DNA from 2 places in the Pseudomonas abieticivorans genome. Region 2 is predicted to be linked to the other one. Evidence: predicted binding sites of a transcription regulator. Region 2 holds the regulator's gene; the other holds the start of a gene.
The links. Region 2 encodes sigma-54, which starts transcription at its own class of promoters, with help from an activator protein. Its sites were predicted from a motif close to ANTGGCATNNANNTTGCTNT; they were not measured.

Region 1 (6,560 bases), 1.4 Mb from region 2:
GCGATGTAAGCGTCGATGAAGTCGTCGCTGAAAACGCCGCCTTTGGTCAGGAACGCACGACCTTTGTCCAGCTCTTCCAGGGCTTCTTTCAGGCTGCCGCAAACTTGTGGGATCTCTTTGGCCTCTTCAGGCGGCAGGTCATACAGGTTTTTGTCAGCTGCGTCGCCAGGGTGGATCTTGTTCTGGATGCCGTCCAGGCCAGCCATCAACAGAGCAGCGAATGCCAGGTACGGGTTGGCTGCTGGATCCGGGAAGCGTGCTTCGATACGACGGCCTTTAGGGCTGTTGACGTAAGGAATACGGATCGAGGCGGAACGGTTGCGAGCCGAGTAGGCCAGCATGACCGGAGCTTCGAAGCCTGGCACCAGACGCTTGTAGGAGTTGGTGGCCGGGTTGGTGAAGCCGTTCAGGGCCTTACCGTGCTTGATGATACCGCCGATGAAGTACAGGGCGGTGTCGGACAGGCCGGCATAGCCTTCGCCAGCGAAGGTGTTCTTGCCATCTTTGGAGATGGACATGTGAACGTGCATACCCGAACCGTTATCGCCGTACAGTGGCTTAGGCATGAAGGTAGCGGTGCGGCCGTAGGCGTCGGCAACGTTGTGTACGACGTATTTCAGGGTCTGAACTTCGTCAGCCTTTTTAACCAGCGTGTTGAATTTCACGCCGATTTCGTTCTGGCCAGCGGTCGCCACTTCGTGGTGGTGAACTTCCACGGTCTGGCCCATTTCTTCCAGGGCGTTGCACATTGCGGTGCGGATTTCGTGGTCGTGGTCGAACGGCGGAACTGGGAAGTAACCACCTTTGATGCCTGGACGGTGGCCTTTGTTGCCGCCTTCGATGTCCTGGTCGGACATCCACGAACCTTGTTCAGAGTAGATTTTGAACATGGAGCCGGAGATGTCGGACTTGAACTTCACTTCGTCGAAGATGAAGAATTCTGGCTCTGGGCCTGCGAACACAGTGTCACCGATACCGGTGGACTTCAGGTATTCCTCGGCGCGGTGAGCGATGGCGCGTGGGTCGCGATCGTAACCTTGCATGGTCGAAGGTTCGATGATGTCGCAGATCAGGATCAGCGTCGGCTCTTCGGTGAACGGGTCCAGCACGGCGGTTTCGTCGTCTGGCAGCAGGATCATGTCGGAGGCTTCGATGCCTTTCCAGCCAGAGATGGAGGAACCGTCGAACATTTTGCCGACTTCAAAGAAGTCGTCTTCCAGCGCATCGCGAGCAGGCATGGTCACATGGTGCTGGGTGCCTTTGGTGTCCGTGAAGCGCAGATCAATCCATTTAACGTCATGATCTTTGATGAGTTGAACCGACTTCGACATGGTGTCCTCCGGGTGGATTAGGGCTTGATAGTGGAGAGCCCTTCAATTTGGGTGATGCCGGCGCAGATACTCTGCCAAGGCAACCTGCCTCACAAGGGAGCAATTTGCATGCCAGTGCCCTCATATGGGTTTTTTGCCCCAAACACAGGCGTTCAGGGCTTATTTAAAGGTTTTGCGGCGATTTGACGCACCATAGTGACGCACGTTTAAATCAAAACGACCTTTTTTAGTGCGCTGAAAACCTTCTGTACGATAACTGGTCAAACCTTGAGCAATTTCCGCTATAATCCGCCCCCCTCTTTTTTAGCTGGCATCTCGCGCGCAGTTTTCATGAAACTAATCGTAAAAGTCTTTCCAGAGATCACCATCAAGAGCCGGCCGGTGCGCAAGCGCTTCATCCGCCAGCTCGCCAAGAACATCCGCACAGTGCTCCGCGACCTGGACCCTGCGCTGGTGGTCGACGGCGTGTGGGACAACCTCACGGTCACGACCAAAATCGCCGACCCGAAAGTGCTGCACGAGATGACCGAGCGCCTGAGCTGCACGCCGGGTATTACCCACTTCCTGCAAGTGGACGAGTACCCGCTGGGCGACTTCGACGATATCGTTGCCAAATGCAAAGAGCATTTCGGGCCGCTGCTGGCCGGCAAGATCTTTTCGGTGCGCTGCAAGCGCGCCGGCCGTCACACCTTCACCTCCATGGACGTGGATCGGTATGTTGGCAGCCAATTGCGTCAGCAGTGTGGCGCCGCCGGTATCGACCTCAAGCAGCCGCAGGTGAAGGTGCGCATTGAAATCCGCGACCAGCGCCTCTATGTAATCCATGGTCAGCACGAAGGCATCGGCGGTTACCCGCTGGGCGCCTTGGAGCAGACCCTGGTGCTGATGTCCGGTGGTTTCGACTCCACCGTGGCCGCCTACCAGATGATGCGTCGCGGCCTGATGACCCATTTCTGCTTCTTCAACCTGGGCGGCCGTGCCCACGAATTGGGCGTGATGGAAGTCGCGCACTTCCTCTGGAAGAAGTACGGCAGTTCGCAGCGCGTGCTGTTCGTCAGCGTGCCGTTTGAAGAAGTGCTGGGCGAAATTCTCGGCAAGGTCGACAACAGTCACATGGGCGTCGTGCTCAAGCGTATGATGTTGCGCGCCGCCACCCGCATTGCCGATCGTCTGCAAATCGACGCGCTGGTAACCGGCGAGGCGATCTCGCAAGTGTCGAGCCAGACGCTTCCGAACCTCTCGGTGATCGATTCTGCTACAGAAAAGCTGGTGCTGCGTCCATTGCTTGCCAGCCATAAGCAGGACATCATTGACCAGGCGACTGAAATCGGCACTGCCGACTTCGCCAAACACATGCCAGAATACTGTGGTGTGATTTCCGTAAGCCCCACCACAAATGCCAAGCGCAACCGTGTCGTCTACGAAGAACAGCAGTTCGACATGGCCATACTTGAGCGCGCGCTGGAACGCGCCAAACTGGTGTCGATCGACAATGTGATCGATGAGCTGGGCCAGGATATCGAGATCGAGGAAGTCAGCGAAGCGCTGGCCGGCCAGGTCATTGTCGATATCCGCCACCCGGACGCCCAGGAAGACGAGCCACTCGAGCTCGACGGCATTGAGGTCAAGGCCCTGCCGTTTTATGCACTGAACAGCCGTTTCAAGGAACTGGACCCTACTCGCCAGTACCTGCTGTATTGCGACAAAGGCGTGATGAGTCGCCTGCATGCCCACCATTTGCTCAGTGAGGGGCATGCCAATGTGCGCGTTTATCGACCGAGCTAAGTGCCCGGGGCTGTTTGCCTGTGGCCTGCGTCACCGGCCCCCCGACGCCGCCGTTAAGTTGTAATGGCTTTAACGGACTCTACTGTTAATCGCTGCCACCAGTTGTTGTCAGCACACCGAATCCTCTGATCGAGATACACAAGTGATCGAAAATCTACGTAACATCGCCATCATTGCTCACGTTGACCATGGTAAAACCACCCTGGTAGACAAACTCTTGCGTCAATCCGGCACCCTGGAGCGCAACGAGCTCAACGACGAGCGCGTGATGGACTCCAACGACCAGGAGAAAGAGCGCGGTATTACCATCCTGGCGAAAAACACCGCCATCAACTGGAACGGCTACCACATCAACATCGTGGACACCCCGGGCCACGCCGACTTCGGCGGCGAAGTTGAACGTGTAATGTCGATGGTTGACTCCGTTCTGCTGCTGGTTGACGCTCAAGACGGCCCTATGCCGCAAACTCGTTTCGTGACCAAGAAGGCTTTCGAAGCCGGCCTGCGTCCAATCGTGTGCATCAACAAGGTTGACCGTCCAGGCGCGCGTCCGGACTGGGTTCTGGACCAGATCTTCGACCTGTTCGACAACCTGGGTGCCACCGAAGAACAGCTGGACTTCAAAGTCGTCTACGCCTCGGCCCTGAACGGTATTGCCGGTCTGGACCACACCGACATGGCTGAAGACATGACCCCGCTGTACCAGTCGATCGTCGACAACGTACCAGCACCGGCTGTTGACCGTGAAGGCCCGTTCCAGATGCAAATCTCCGCACTGGACTACAACAGCTTCCTGGGTGTCATCGGCGTTGGCCGTATCGCTCGTGGTAGCGTCAAGCCGAACACCCCTGTCGTGGCCATCGGTGCCGACGGCAAGAAGCGTAACGGCCGTATCCTGAAGCTGATGGGTCACCACGGTCTGCACCGCATCGACGTTGAAGAAGCGTTCGCAGGCGACATCGTGTGCGTCAGCGGTATGGAGTCGCTGTTCATCTCCGACACCCTGTGCCAGCCGGACACTGTCGAGGCGATGAAGCCTCTGACCGTCGACGAGCCAACCGTTTCCATGACTTTCCAGGTAAACGACTCGCCTTTCTGCGGTAAAGAAGGCAAGTTCGTGACTTCCCGTAACATCAAGGAACGTCTGGACAAAGAGCTGCTGTACAACGTTGCTCTGCGCGTTGAAGAAGGCGACTCGGCTGACAAGTTCAAGGTTTCCGGCCGTGGTGAGCTGCACCTCTCGGTACTGATCGAAACCATGCGTCGCGAAGGCTTCGAAATGGGCGTTGGTCGCCCGGAAGTGATCATCCGTCAGGTTGACGGCGTGAAGCAGGAACCGTTCGAAAACGTCACCATCGACACCCCTGAAGAATCCCAGGGCAAGGTCATGGAAGAGATGGGCCTGCGTAAGGGCGACCTGACCAACATGGTGCCGGATGGCAAGGGCCGTGTTCGTCTGGAATACAACATCCCTGCTCGCGGTCTGATCGGTTTCCGTAACCAGTTCCTGACCCTGACCAACGGTGCTGGCATCCTGACCTCGATCTTCGATCGTTACGACGCGATGAAGTCCGGCCACATGTCCGGCCGCCAGAACGGCGTTCTGGTTTCGGTTGAAACCGGCAAGGCGCTGACCTACTCCCTGGAAACTCTGCAGGCGCGTGGCAAGCTGTTCGTTGAGCACGGTCAAGAGATCTACAACGGTCAGATCGTTGGCTTGAACAGCCGTGACACCGACATGGGCGTCAACCCAACCAAAGGCAAGAAGCTCGACAACATGCGTGCTTCGGGTAAAGACGAAACCATCGCCCTGGTTCCACCTGTTCGCTTCACCCTGGAACAGGCTCTGGAATTCATCCAGGACGACGAGCTGTGCGAAGTGACTCCTAAGTCGATCCGCCTGCGCAAGAAGATCCTGGACGAAGGCGAGCGTACCCGCGCTGCCAAGAAAGCCAAGAACTGATTGTTCTAGCTACGGCTGAATAAAAACGCCCCCGGTCGAAAGGCCGGGGGCGTTTTTGTTTGCCTGCGATTTACCGAATCCCCCTGTAGCGGATTGATCCGCGAAAAGAGCACTGCGGTGCTCCAATAACACCGAGTCGCATTTTTCGCGGATCAATCCGCTCCTACAGAGTGGGCGCGTGAATCAGCGGGTGACGGCTTTTGGCTTGTAGGCGCAGTAACCAGGGCGCGGTCCGATCTTGGGGTGGTTGCGGCAGGTATCCGGGCGCTTGTCGTACACGGTGCACAGGCGGCTCTTGCGGTCCAGGTACAGGCAATCGTTGTTGCTCATGCGCTGCAGGGTAAAGATCCCCGACTTCTGATTGAAACGCTCGACGATGCCGTCCTTTTGCAGGCGCTTGGCAATGTTCTTCGGCGGTTCGCCCATCTCGAATTCATCGACCACGCCGATGCGGATCAAGTCCTTGATTTTCACTTCCACCGGCAGCGTGCAGCAGCTCGAGATGCACGCTCCGCACATGGGGGCGGAGTATTTCTGCCAAGTGTCGAGACGGTCGATCTCGGCGGCGGCAATCAGGCTAGTCTTCATCATCAGCTTTGGGTTTCGGGGTGATCGGGCGCGCGATCATACCGGCATTGGTGAAAAAGTGAACAACCATTTGCCGGTTTCTCCAGGCTTTCTTTTACATTAAATACGCATAAAAGCGCGAACCAGGGCTTTCGCCTTGTGTCGAACCGTCTAGGCTGAAACAACCCCGCTTGTAAAAATCCGTCAACTTCCCCCGAGGACGTCTCAATGTCTCAGGAACCGCTCGTTCGTGAAGCCGAGGTAGCCGACTTCAAGGCTGCTGTACTCGCCAAACTGACCTACGCGGTGGGCAAGGACCCTGATCATGCATTTGATCACGACTGGTTCGAAGCCATTGCACTGGCTGCACGGGATCACATGGTCGAACACTGGATGGACCATACCCGGCAGATTTATCGCAAGGGACAAAAACGTGTCTACTACCTTTCCCTGGAGTTTCTGATCGGCAGGCTGCTGTACGACAGCCTGAGCAACCTGGGCTTGCTGGACATCGCCCGCGAAGCCCTGACCGACCTTGGCGTGGATCTGGAGCGCATTCGCCTGCTGGAACCGGATGCGGCGCTGGGCAACGGTGGCCTGGGCCGTTTGGCGGCCTGCTTCATGGAAAGCATGTCCACCTTGGGGATCGCCGCCCATGGCTACGGCATCCGCTACGAGCACGGTCTGTTTCGCCAGGCCATCGTCGACGGCTGGCAGCAGGAACAAACCGAGAACTGGCTGGATTTTGGCAACCCCTGGGAGTTCGAGCGCCCCGAGGTGATCTACCCGATCAGCTTTGGCGGCCATGTGGAGACCGTGCACGATGCCGTCGGGCAGCCCAAGCAGGTCTGGTGGCCGGCTGAAACGGTACGGGCGGTGGCTTACGACACGCCAGTGGTGGGGTGGCGCGGCTC
Region 2 (10,358 bases):
CTTGACGACCATGTCGACGCTGGTGCGGTCGCCCGATTCATCCTTGGCCGGCGATACGGTAATACCTTGGTTGTTGTACTCGAGCAAGGCGTTGCCATAGAACTTCATCAGGCTGCGCTTGAAGTTCTCTTCGAACGTCTTGATCTGGGCAGGCGATGCGCTGCGCGAGTACTTCACGGTCATGATGCTTTTGGCGATGCCTTCAGCGTCCACCACCGGGCCAACAATGCCGTTCAAGGCATCATAAAAGGCATTGGGGTTGGTTTTGTACTCTTCCTTGTTTGCTGCCAGGTCAGCCAGCAACTCTTTGGTGGTGCGATCTACCACGTCATGAGCGGTCTGGTCGGCGGCGTTGGCCCATAGGGGCACAACAGCCAGAAGGACCAGCAGGCCTCGGCGCAGAATGGACATCATGGAGTAGCTCCTCATTTGGCGTCTTTGCTAACGGTGTTAAGCAGGAATTTGCCAATCAGATCTTCCAGCACCAGCGATGACTGAGTGTCGTGGATGGTGCCACCGTCCTTCAACACGGTGTCTTCACCGCCCACGCTCAACCCGATGTACTTCTCGCCCAGAAGGCCCGCGGTGAGGATAGACGCAGTGGAGTCGGTCGGCAGATTGTTCACGCTCTTGTCCACTTGCATCGTCACCCGCCCGGTGAAGTTATCGCGGTCCAGATCGATTGCCGTGACCTTGCCGACAGTCACGCCAGCCATGGTCACCTTGGCTCTGACAGTCAAACCGGCGAGATTGTCGAAATAAGCATAAAGTTTGTAGGTATCGGCGGTCGGGCTGGCCGCCAGGCCGCTGACGCGCAAGGCCAGCAGCAGCAAAGCCAGGATCCCGGCCAGCAGAAACAGGCCGACACCGATTTCCATCGTTCGGTTTTGCATCAGAAATCTCCAAACATCAAAGCGGTCAGAATAAAGTCAAGGCCCAGTACCGCCAGCGAGGCGTACACCACGGTCTTGGTGGTGGCACGGCTGATCCCTTCTGATGTGGGCTCGCAGTCATACCCCTGAAACACAGCAATCCATGTGACAACAAAAGCGAACACAATGCTTTTAATCACGCCGTTGAGTACATCATCGGTGAAATTCACGCTGTTCTGCATGTTCGCCCAGAACGAGCCGTCGTAAACGCCCAGCCAGTTGACCGCCACCCACGAGCCACCCCAGATACCGACCACGCTGAAGATCATGGCCAGCACCGGCAGCGAGATGAAACCGGCCCACAGGCGCGGGGCAACGATGTACTTGAGCGGGTCGACGCCGATCATTTCCAGGCTGGACAACTGTTCGGTGGACTTCATGTTGCCGATTTCGGCGGTCAACGCCGACCCTGCGCGCCCGGCAAACAGCAGCGCGGTAACCACCGGGCCCAGTTCGCGCAGCAGCGTCAGGGCAACCATCTGCCCCACGGCCTGCTCGGAGCCATACTTGGCCAGGATGCTGAAGCCTTGCAGCGCCAGCACCATGCCGATGAACATGCCCGAGACCACGATGATCAACAGCGACATTACCCCTACGGAGTAAAGCTGCTTGACCAGCAGTTGAAAGCTGCCTTTAACCCCGCCACGCCCAAACAAGGCATGCATGAGCAAAAAGCCCGAGCGGCCCAACACGGCCACCATATCGATGGCCGCGCGGCCGAACAGGCGCACGCGCTCCAGTATTGATTTTCTGCGCATCAGCGCTTCCCCAGTAAATCGGCGCGGTAATCCGTCGCTGGAAAGTGGAACGGCACCGGACCGTCCGGATCGCCCTTCATGAACTGGCGCACCCGCGGGTCATCCGATGCCATCAGCTCCTCGGGCGAACCCTGCCCCAATACCTGGCCGTCACCGACGACATACAGATAGTCGGCAATGCTGGCGGTTTCCGAGAGGTCATGGGACACCACGATGCTGGTAATGCCCAATGCATCGTTGAGCAGGCGGATCAGGCGCACCAGCACGCCCATGGCGATCGGGTCCTGGCCCACGAAAGGCTCGTCATACATGAGGATCTGCGGGTCCATGGCAATGGCCCGAGCCAGTGCCACGCGCCGCTTCATGCCACCGGACAGTTCGTCGGGCATCAGCTCCACCGCGCCACGCAAGCCCACGGCTTGCAGCTTCATCAGCACGATGTCGCGGATCATTTCCTCGGGCAGGTCGGTGTGCACGCGCAATGGGAAGGCGACGTTCTCGAACACATCGAGATCGGTAAACAGCGCGCCGCTCTGGAACAGCACGCCCATGTGCTTGCGCGCGTCGAACAGGTCACTGCGCGACAGCGCCGGCAGGTTTTGCCCGTTGACCCAGACTTCACCCTTGCTAGGGCGCAACTGGGCCCCCATCAAGCGCAACAGCGTCGTCTTGCCGCAACCGGAAGGCCCCATGATACCGGTGACCTTGCCCCGTGGAATGCGGATATCGACGTTATCAAAGATGTTGCGCGCGCCCCGCTTGAAGGAAACACCCTTCAAATCGATGGCGTAGTCGTTATCGGCACTCATCTAAACTCCTTTCGATGCAGCCTTTCACTCTGACGCACGCGCATTCCACGAAGGCACGCAAGGCGAGTGGGCCGAACAAGCGGCGAACTATATCACTGCTCGCACACCCGCCCCAAGGCTGTTGCACCGCTTGTTCAGGACTGTGACAGCATCGTTGTACGATCAAGCGTGAGGGTTTGCTTCATTACGGCTATAATCGCCGCCTTTTCATCAGGCAACACGATTTCAGACATGAGCCAATCCAGCGACCTGATCCAATCCGCGCAACGCACTATCCGCTTCGAAATCGAGGCGGTAGAGGGCTTGCTCGCCCATATCGACGCCGATTTCGTGCGTGCCTGCGAGATGATCCTGGCAAGCTCGGGCCGCGTCGTGGTGGTGGGCATGGGTAAATCAGGCCACATCGGCAACAAAATCGCCGCGACACTGGCGAGTACCGGCACCACTTCGTTCTTCGTGCACCCGGCCGAAGCCAGCCACGGCGACATGGGCATGATCACCCGCGACGACATCATCGTCGCACTGTCCAACTCCGGCTCTACCGCCGAGATCGTCACCCTGCTGCCGCTGATCAAGCGCCTGGGCATCAAAATGATCAGCCTGACCGGCAACCCGGACTCGCCGCTGGCAAAAGCCGCCGACGTCAACTTAGATTGCAGCGTAGCTCAAGAAGCTTGCCCGCTGAACCTGGCCCCCACCTCCTCCACCACTGCAGCCCTGGTGATGGGTGATGCCCTGGCCATCGCGCTGCTGGAAGCCCGCGGCTTCACGGCCGAGGACTTTGCGTTTTCCCACCCCGGCGGTGCACTGGGCCGACGCCTGCTGCTGAAAGTGGAAAACGTGATGCACACGGGTGACGAACTGCCCCAGGTGCAGCGCGGCACGCCGCTGAAAAACGCCCTGATGGAAATGACCCGCAAGGGCCTGGGCATGACCGCGGTACTGGAAACCGACGGCCGCCTGGCCGGGATCTTCACCGACGGCGACCTGCGCCGCACCCTGGACCGCGACCTGGACCTGCGCCAGGCAACCATCGACGAAGTCATGACCGTGCACGGCAAGACCGCCCGCCCGGACATGCTCGCCGCCGAAGCCCTTAAAATCATGGAAGACCACAAGATAGGCGCCCTGATCGTGGTCGACGAGCAGGATCGCCCGATCGGCGCGTTCAACCTCGGCGACCTGCTGCGCGCTGGAGTCATGTAAATGAACGACGAACTGTTGCAACGCGGCAAGGCCATCAAGCTGGCGATCTTCGACGTAGACGGCGTGCTGACCGACGGCCGCCTGTATTTCCTGGAAGATGGCAGCGAATTCAAGACGTTCAACACCCTGGACGGTCAAGGCATCAAGATGTTGATCAACTCCGGCGTGGCCACCGCGATCATCAGCGGGCGCAAGACCCCGGTAGTGGAACGCCGCGCCAAGAACCTGGGCATCGCCCACCTGTACCAAGGCCGCGAAGACAAATTAGTGGTCCTGGACGAGCTTCTTGGCCAACTCGGCCTAAGCTATGACCAGGTGGCCTACCTGGGCGACGACCTGCCCGACCTGCCGGTGATCCGCCGCGTGGGCCTGGGCATGGCCGTGGCCAACGCTGCCGGCTTTGTTCGCGAGCACGCCGATGGCGTCACGCTGGCGCGCGGCGGCGAAGGCGCGGCCCGAGAATTCTGCGAGTTGATCCTTCGCGCCCAAGGCAACCTCGATGCGGCCCTCGCCGCTTATTTGTAGAGCACCCCATGTCGAGCAGAAAATTACGCAACATCGTGTTGCTGTTGGTCGTGGCGGCGATTTTCGCCGCGGTCGGCTACTGGAACATCAGCCCGGAAACCTTCCTCGACCAGCCCAAGACGGCCGTCGACGAAACCGCGATCGATTATTATGCAACCAATGCCCACAGCAAGCAGTTCATGCCCGATGGCAAGCTGCAATATGACATGACCAGCGACAAGGTCGAGCATTTGCAAGCCAGCCAGGTCACCCTGCTGACCAACCCGGACGTCAACCTGTACCGTGGCGCAGCCTTCCCGTGGCACGTCACCAGCAAGCGCGGCGAGGTCAACCCGGACGGCACCCAGGTGGAACTGATCGACTCGGTGCGCGTGGCGCGGGTCGACGAAAAGAACCGCCAGACGATTATTACCACTACTCGCATGACTGTATTCCCTCAGAAGCAATATGCGCAGACCGATCAAGCCGTTAGAATTGACGGCGCCGGTGGCGTCACGACAGGCGTGGGAATGAAAGCGTATTTGCAAGACAGCCGGATGAACCTGCTGTCCAACGTAAGAGGACTGTATGAGGCTCGTTAAAACCCTTCCTTATTTGCTCAGCCTGGGCGCAGCACTGGGAAGCGCGAGCGCCTGGGCACTGCCGACTGACCGCGATCAGCCTATTCATATTCAGTCCGATGACGCACAGATCGATGACAAGCAAGGCGTCGCGACCTACAAGGGCAATGTGATCATTACCCAGGGCACGATGAAAATCACTGGCAACACCGTGACCATCACCCGCAACGCACAGGGCGACGTCGACGTGTTCACCTCGGTCGGCAACCTGGCCTATTACGAGCAGAAGCCGGCGATCGACAAACCGATCGTGCAGGCCTACGGCGTGACCATCCAGTACTTTTCGGCGCAAAACCGCATCGTGCTGATCGACAAGGCCAAGGTCATCAACGACGGCAACACCTCCGAAGGCGAAAAAATCGTCTACGACACCGTCAAGCAAGTGGTAAACGCCGGCCGTGCCAACGGCACCAAGGTCACCGCCCCACGTCCGCGGATCGACATGGTTATCCAGCCGAAAAGCAAAACCGATGAGCAGAAAAAATAATGGCAACCCTGAAAGCCCAGCACCTGGCCAAGGCTTATAAAAGCCGGCAAGTGGTGCGTGACGTCAGCCTGTCCATTGAAAGTGGCCAGATCGTAGGTTTGCTGGGCCCCAACGGCGCCGGCAAGACCACCTGCTTCTACATGATCGTGGGCCTGGTGCAGGCCGACCAGGGCCGCGTGCTGATCGACGACCTGGACGTGAGCCACCAGCCGATGCACGGCCGCGCCCGTTCCGGTATCGGCTACCTGCCGCAAGAAGCCTCGATCTTTCGCAAGCTTTCGGTGGCCGACAACATCATGGCCATCCTGGAAACGCGCAAGGAGCTGGACAAGGCCGGGCGCGTCAAGGAACTGGAAAGCCTGCTGCAGGAGTTCCACATCACCCACATCCGCGACAACCTGGGCATGAGCCTGTCCGGTGGTGAGCGTCGCCGTGTGGAAATCGCCCGGGCACTGGCCACCGCGCCCAAGTTCATCCTGCTCGACGAACCCTTCGCCGGTGTCGACCCTATTTCCGTGGGCGACATCAAGCAGATCATCCACCACCTGAAGGCCAAGGGCATTGGCGTTCTGATCACCGACCACAACGTCCGTGAAACCCTGGATATCTGCGAAACCGCTTACATCGTCAACGATGGCCAACTGATCGCCGAAGGCGATGCCGAGACCATCCTGGCCAACGATCTGGTTAAAGAAGTCTACCTCGGCCACGAATTCCGCCTGTAAAGGGTGGCATTTGGGCTGGGGCGCCTTTGAGGAGGCCGGCTTTTGAAAATCGCAAGGTTTTTAATTACCGCCTCGCTCTAGGCAAACACTGCAACTTCAGGCATATAATTTGCTTATGACAACAGCCGAGCGCCTGGGTTAACCCAGGTGTTGTGTAGTGGATGGCGCATCGCGCCGGCGAACAAGGTGTTAAGCCCCTGCCATGAAACCATCGCTAGTCCTGAGAATGGGCCAGCAACTGACGATGACACCGCAGTTGCAACAGGCCATACGCCTCCTCCAGCTATCCACCCTGGACCTTCAACAGGAAATCCAGGAAGCGCTGGAATCCAATCCCATGCTCGAACGCCAGGAAGAAGGCGAAGACTTCGACAACAGCGACCCGCTGGCCGATAACATCGAGCAGAAAACCACGCCTGAAATTCAGGAACCCAGCTTTCAGGAAACCACCGCACCGACGGTCGACAACCTGGAAGACGGCGAGTGGAACGACCGCATTCCCAATGAGCTACCTGTCGACACGGCCTGGGAAGACATCTACCAGACCAGCGCCAGCAGCCTGCCCAGCAACGATGACGACGAGTGGGACTTCACCACCCGCACCTCCGCCGGCGAGAGCTTGCAGAGCCATCTGCTGTGGCAATTGAACCTGGCGCCGATGTCCGATACCGACCGGCTGATCGCCGTGACGCTGATCGACTGCATCAACAACCAGGGCTACCTGGACGAGACGTTGCAGGAGATCTGCGACTCGTTCGACCCGGAACTGGACATCGAGCTCGACGAAATCGAGGCCGTACTGCACCGCATCCAGCAATTCGAGCCCGCTGGCATCGGCGCCCGCGATCTGAGCGAGTGCCTGTTGCTGCAACTGCGCCAATTGCCTGCCAAGACCCGCTGGCTGGCCGAGGCCCAGCGCCTGGTCACCGACTTCATCGACCTGCTGGGCAGCCGCGACTACGGTCAGCTGATGCGCCGCATGAAGATCAAGGAAGACGAGCTGCGCCAGGTGATCGAGCTGGTGCAAAGCCTGAACCCGCGCCCCGGCTCGCAGATCGAGTCCAGCGAGGCCGAGTACGTGGTGCCCGACGTGATCGTGCGCAAGGACAACGACCGCTGGCTGGTAGAGCTGAACCAGGAGTCGGTGCCACGCCTGCGGGTCAACCCGCAGTACGCAGGCTTTGTGCGCCGCGCCGACACCAGCGCCGACAACACCTTCATGCGCAATCAGTTGCAGGAGGCGCGCTGGTTCATCAAGAGCCTGCAGAGCCGCAACGAAACCCTGATGAAGGTGGCCACGCAAATCGTCGAGCACCAGCGCGGCTTCCTCGACTACGGCGACGAGGCAATGAAACCGCTGGTGCTGCATGACATCGCCGAAGCGGTGGGCATGCACGAATCGACGATTTCCCGGGTGACCACGCAAAAGTACATGCATACCCCGCGTGGTATTTATGAGCTGAAATATTTTTTCTCAAGCCACGTGAGCACCTCCGAGGGCGGCGAATGCTCGTCCACGGCGATCCGCGCGATCATCAAAAAACTGGTGGCTGCCGAAAATCAGAAAAAGCCGTTGAGTGACAGCAAGATCGCTGGTTTACTGGAGGCACAAGGCATCCAGGTAGCCCGTCGCACCGTCGCCAAGTACCGCGAGTCCCTCGGGATCGCACCGTCTAGCGAACGCAAGCGATTGATGTAGCCCCGCAGCGCGCAAGCGCTGCCCGGTGGGCACCTGAGGTGTGGCAGCGTTCCTGCGGCAGGTGTTCCACCTGCCTCTTTATGCAATAGCAATAAGGAGATGCGGTATGCAAGTCAACATCAGTGGACATCAACTGGATGTGACCGAACCCTTGCGCACTTATATCAGCGAGAAGCTCGCCCGATTGGAGCGCCATTTCGACAAGATCACCAATGTGCAAGTGACGATGACGGTGGAGAAACTCCTGCAGAAAATCGAAGCCACCTTGCACGTTCCCGGTGGTGAAGTGGTCGCCAACGCCGAACATAGCGACATGTATGCGGCCATCGACCTGCTCACCGACAAGCTTGACCGCCAACTCAAAAAACATAAGGAAAAACAGCAGAGCGTGCTGCAAGGCGCGAATGCTCGCTGACACTCCCCACCCATGATCCGACTTGAAAACATCCTGACCCCTGGCCGTTCACTCGTGAACGTGCCAGGCGGCAGTAAAAAGAAAGTGCTCGAACAAATTGCCAACCTCATTGCCCGGGAAATACCCGAGCTTGGGATGCAAGACGTCTACGAAGCCCTGATTGCCCGTGAGAAACTCGGTTCCACCGGTTTCGGCAACGGCATCGCCATACCCCATTGTCGTCTGGCTGGCTGCGAATCGCCGGTCAGCGCCCTGCTGCACCTCGACGCCCCCATCGACTTCGATGCCATCGACGGCGCCCCGGTAGACCTGCTGTTCGTACTGCTGGTCCCGCAAGCGGCCACCGATGCGCACCTGGAACTGCTACGGCAAATCGCCAGCATGTTGGACCAGAAGGACGTACGGGACAAACTTCGCTCGGCAGCCAGCAACGAAGCCTTGTACAAGGTCGTGCTGGACGTTCAAAACGGTCACTAAGCATGCGCCTGATCATCGTCAGCGGCCGCTCCGGCTCCGGTAAAAGCACAGCCTTGGATGTACTCGAGGACAACGGCTACTACTGCATCGACAACCTGCCTGCCGGGTTGCTGCCGGAACTGGCCGAGCGCGCGTTGATCCATACCGAACTGGCGCAACCGCTGGTGGCCGTGTCTATCGATGCGCGCAACCTGCCCAGCCACCTGACCCGCTTCCCCGAGTTGCTCGAGGAAGTGCGCGGTCGGCACATCCAGTGCGACGTGCTGTACCTGGACGCCGACGAAGAAACCCTGCTCAAACGCTTTTCCGAAACCCGCCGGCGCCATCCACTGAGCAGCGCCAACCGCTCGTTGGCCGAAGCCATTCGGGTCGAAACCTCGCTACTGGGGCCGATTGCGGACCTGGCCGACCTGAAAATCAATACCACGCACCTGAACCTGTATCAGCTGCGCGACGCCATCAAGCTGCGCCTGCTCAACCAACCTGAGCCGGGCACTGCGTTCCTGGTCGAGTCGTTCGGTTTCAAGCGCGGCATGCCGGTGGATGCCGACCTGGTGTTCGACGTACGTTGCCTGCCCAACCCGTACTGGAAGCCAGAACTGCGCGACCATTCAGGCCTGGACCAACCGGTGATTGAATACCTGGCTGCCCAGCCGGACGTCGAAGAAATGTATCAGGACATCAGCAGTTATCTGCTTAAATGGCTGCCGCGCTTTGCCGCCAGCAACCGCGCCTACGTGACCATCGCCATTGGCTGCACGGGCGGCCACCACCGCTCGGTGTACCTCACCGAGCGCTTGGGCCAGGCGCTCCAACAAACGCTCAAGAATGTTCAGGTTCGCCACCGCGACCTTAGCTGAAAGGACCCCCACCGCGATGCCTGCACGTGAAATCGAAATCATCAACAAGCTTGGCTTGCACGCCCGGGCAGCCGCCAAATTCGTCGGCGTGGCTGGCCGCTTTCCCGATTGCCAGGTGCGTATCGGCCGCAGCCCGGACAGCCTGGTAGACGGCAAAAGCATTATGGGCGTGATGATGCTGGCGGCGGGCAAAGGCACCCAGGTGCACCTGAGTACTGCGGGGGCCGAAGAGGCCGAAGCGATGGCAGCGATTGTCGAGTTGATCAATAACCGCTTCGACGAAGGCGAATAAAACATCGCCCTCGCCCCAACCCTCTCCCGCAGGGAGGGGGGCTGGGGTGAGGGCCACGGCAACCCCGCCCCATCATGACAGCGCCGTATCCATCACCATCATAAGGCAAAAGCCCACGCACAACCCCAGGCTCGCCAACTTGTGATGCCCGTTGCTGCGCGACTCGGGGATGATCTCATGGGTCACCACCAGTAGCATTGCCCCCGCCGCCACGGCCAAGCCCAAGGGCAACAACAGTTCAGCCAAGCCCACCAGCCAGGCACAGAGCACGGCGAACACCGGCTCCACCAGCCCTGATGCCGCACCTACCAGGAACGCCTTGAACCGCGACATGCCGGCGCCAGCCAGTATCAGCGCGATCACCAGACCCTCTGGCACATCCTGCAGGGCAATGCCCATGGCCAGGCTGTCGGCGTCGGGCATGCCGCCGCCGGCCGATACGCCGATGGCCATGCCTTCGGGAATATTGTGGGCAATGATCGCGAACACGAAAATCCATATGCGTGCTGGGATCGGCGGTTGTTGCGGGGTGCCCACCAACACTTGCGGCGAC

Region 1: the regulator sigma-54 is predicted to act here: its motif matches at 1,428-1,447, upstream of glnA (glutamate--ammonia ligase).

The regions. Positions count from the first base shown of each region.
Region 1 covers NZ_CP094975.1:2,201,958-2,208,517, reverse strand. Annotated here, with positions in the region: gene glnA (glutamate--ammonia ligase) at 1-1,331, opposite strand, end outside; gene thiI (tRNA uracil 4-sulfurtransferase ThiI) at 1,662-3,116, shown strand; gene typA (translational GTPase TypA) at 3,259-5,079, shown strand; gene L9B60_RS09850 (YkgJ family cysteine cluster protein) at 5,263-5,670, opposite strand; gene L9B60_RS09845 (glycogen/starch/alpha-glucan phosphorylase) at 5,875-6,560, shown strand, end outside.
Region 2 covers NZ_CP094975.1:3,587,604-3,597,961, reverse strand. Annotated here, with positions in the region: gene L9B60_RS16490 (MlaC/ttg2D family ABC transporter substrate-binding protein) at 1-414, opposite strand, end outside; gene mlaD (outer membrane lipid asymmetry maintenance protein MlaD) at 426-893, opposite strand; gene mlaE (lipid asymmetry maintenance ABC transporter permease subunit MlaE) at 893-1,690, opposite strand; gene L9B60_RS16475 (ATP-binding cassette domain-containing protein) at 1,690-2,499, opposite strand; gene L9B60_RS16470 (KpsF/GutQ family sugar-phosphate isomerase) at 2,731-3,705, shown strand; gene L9B60_RS16465 (KdsC family phosphatase) at 3,706-4,230, shown strand; gene lptC (LPS export ABC transporter periplasmic protein LptC) at 4,239-4,811, shown strand; gene lptA (lipopolysaccharide transport periplasmic protein LptA) at 4,798-5,337, shown strand; gene lptB (LPS export ABC transporter ATP-binding protein) at 5,337-6,062, shown strand; gene L9B60_RS16445 (RNA polymerase factor sigma-54) at 6,265-7,761, shown strand; gene hpf (ribosome hibernation-promoting factor, HPF/YfiA family) at 7,868-8,176, shown strand; gene ptsN (PTS IIA-like nitrogen regulatory protein PtsN) at 8,189-8,653, shown strand; gene rapZ (RNase adapter RapZ) at 8,656-9,513, shown strand; gene L9B60_RS16425 (HPr family phosphocarrier protein) at 9,530-9,805, shown strand; gene L9B60_RS16420 (ZIP family metal transporter) at 9,878-10,358, opposite strand, start outside.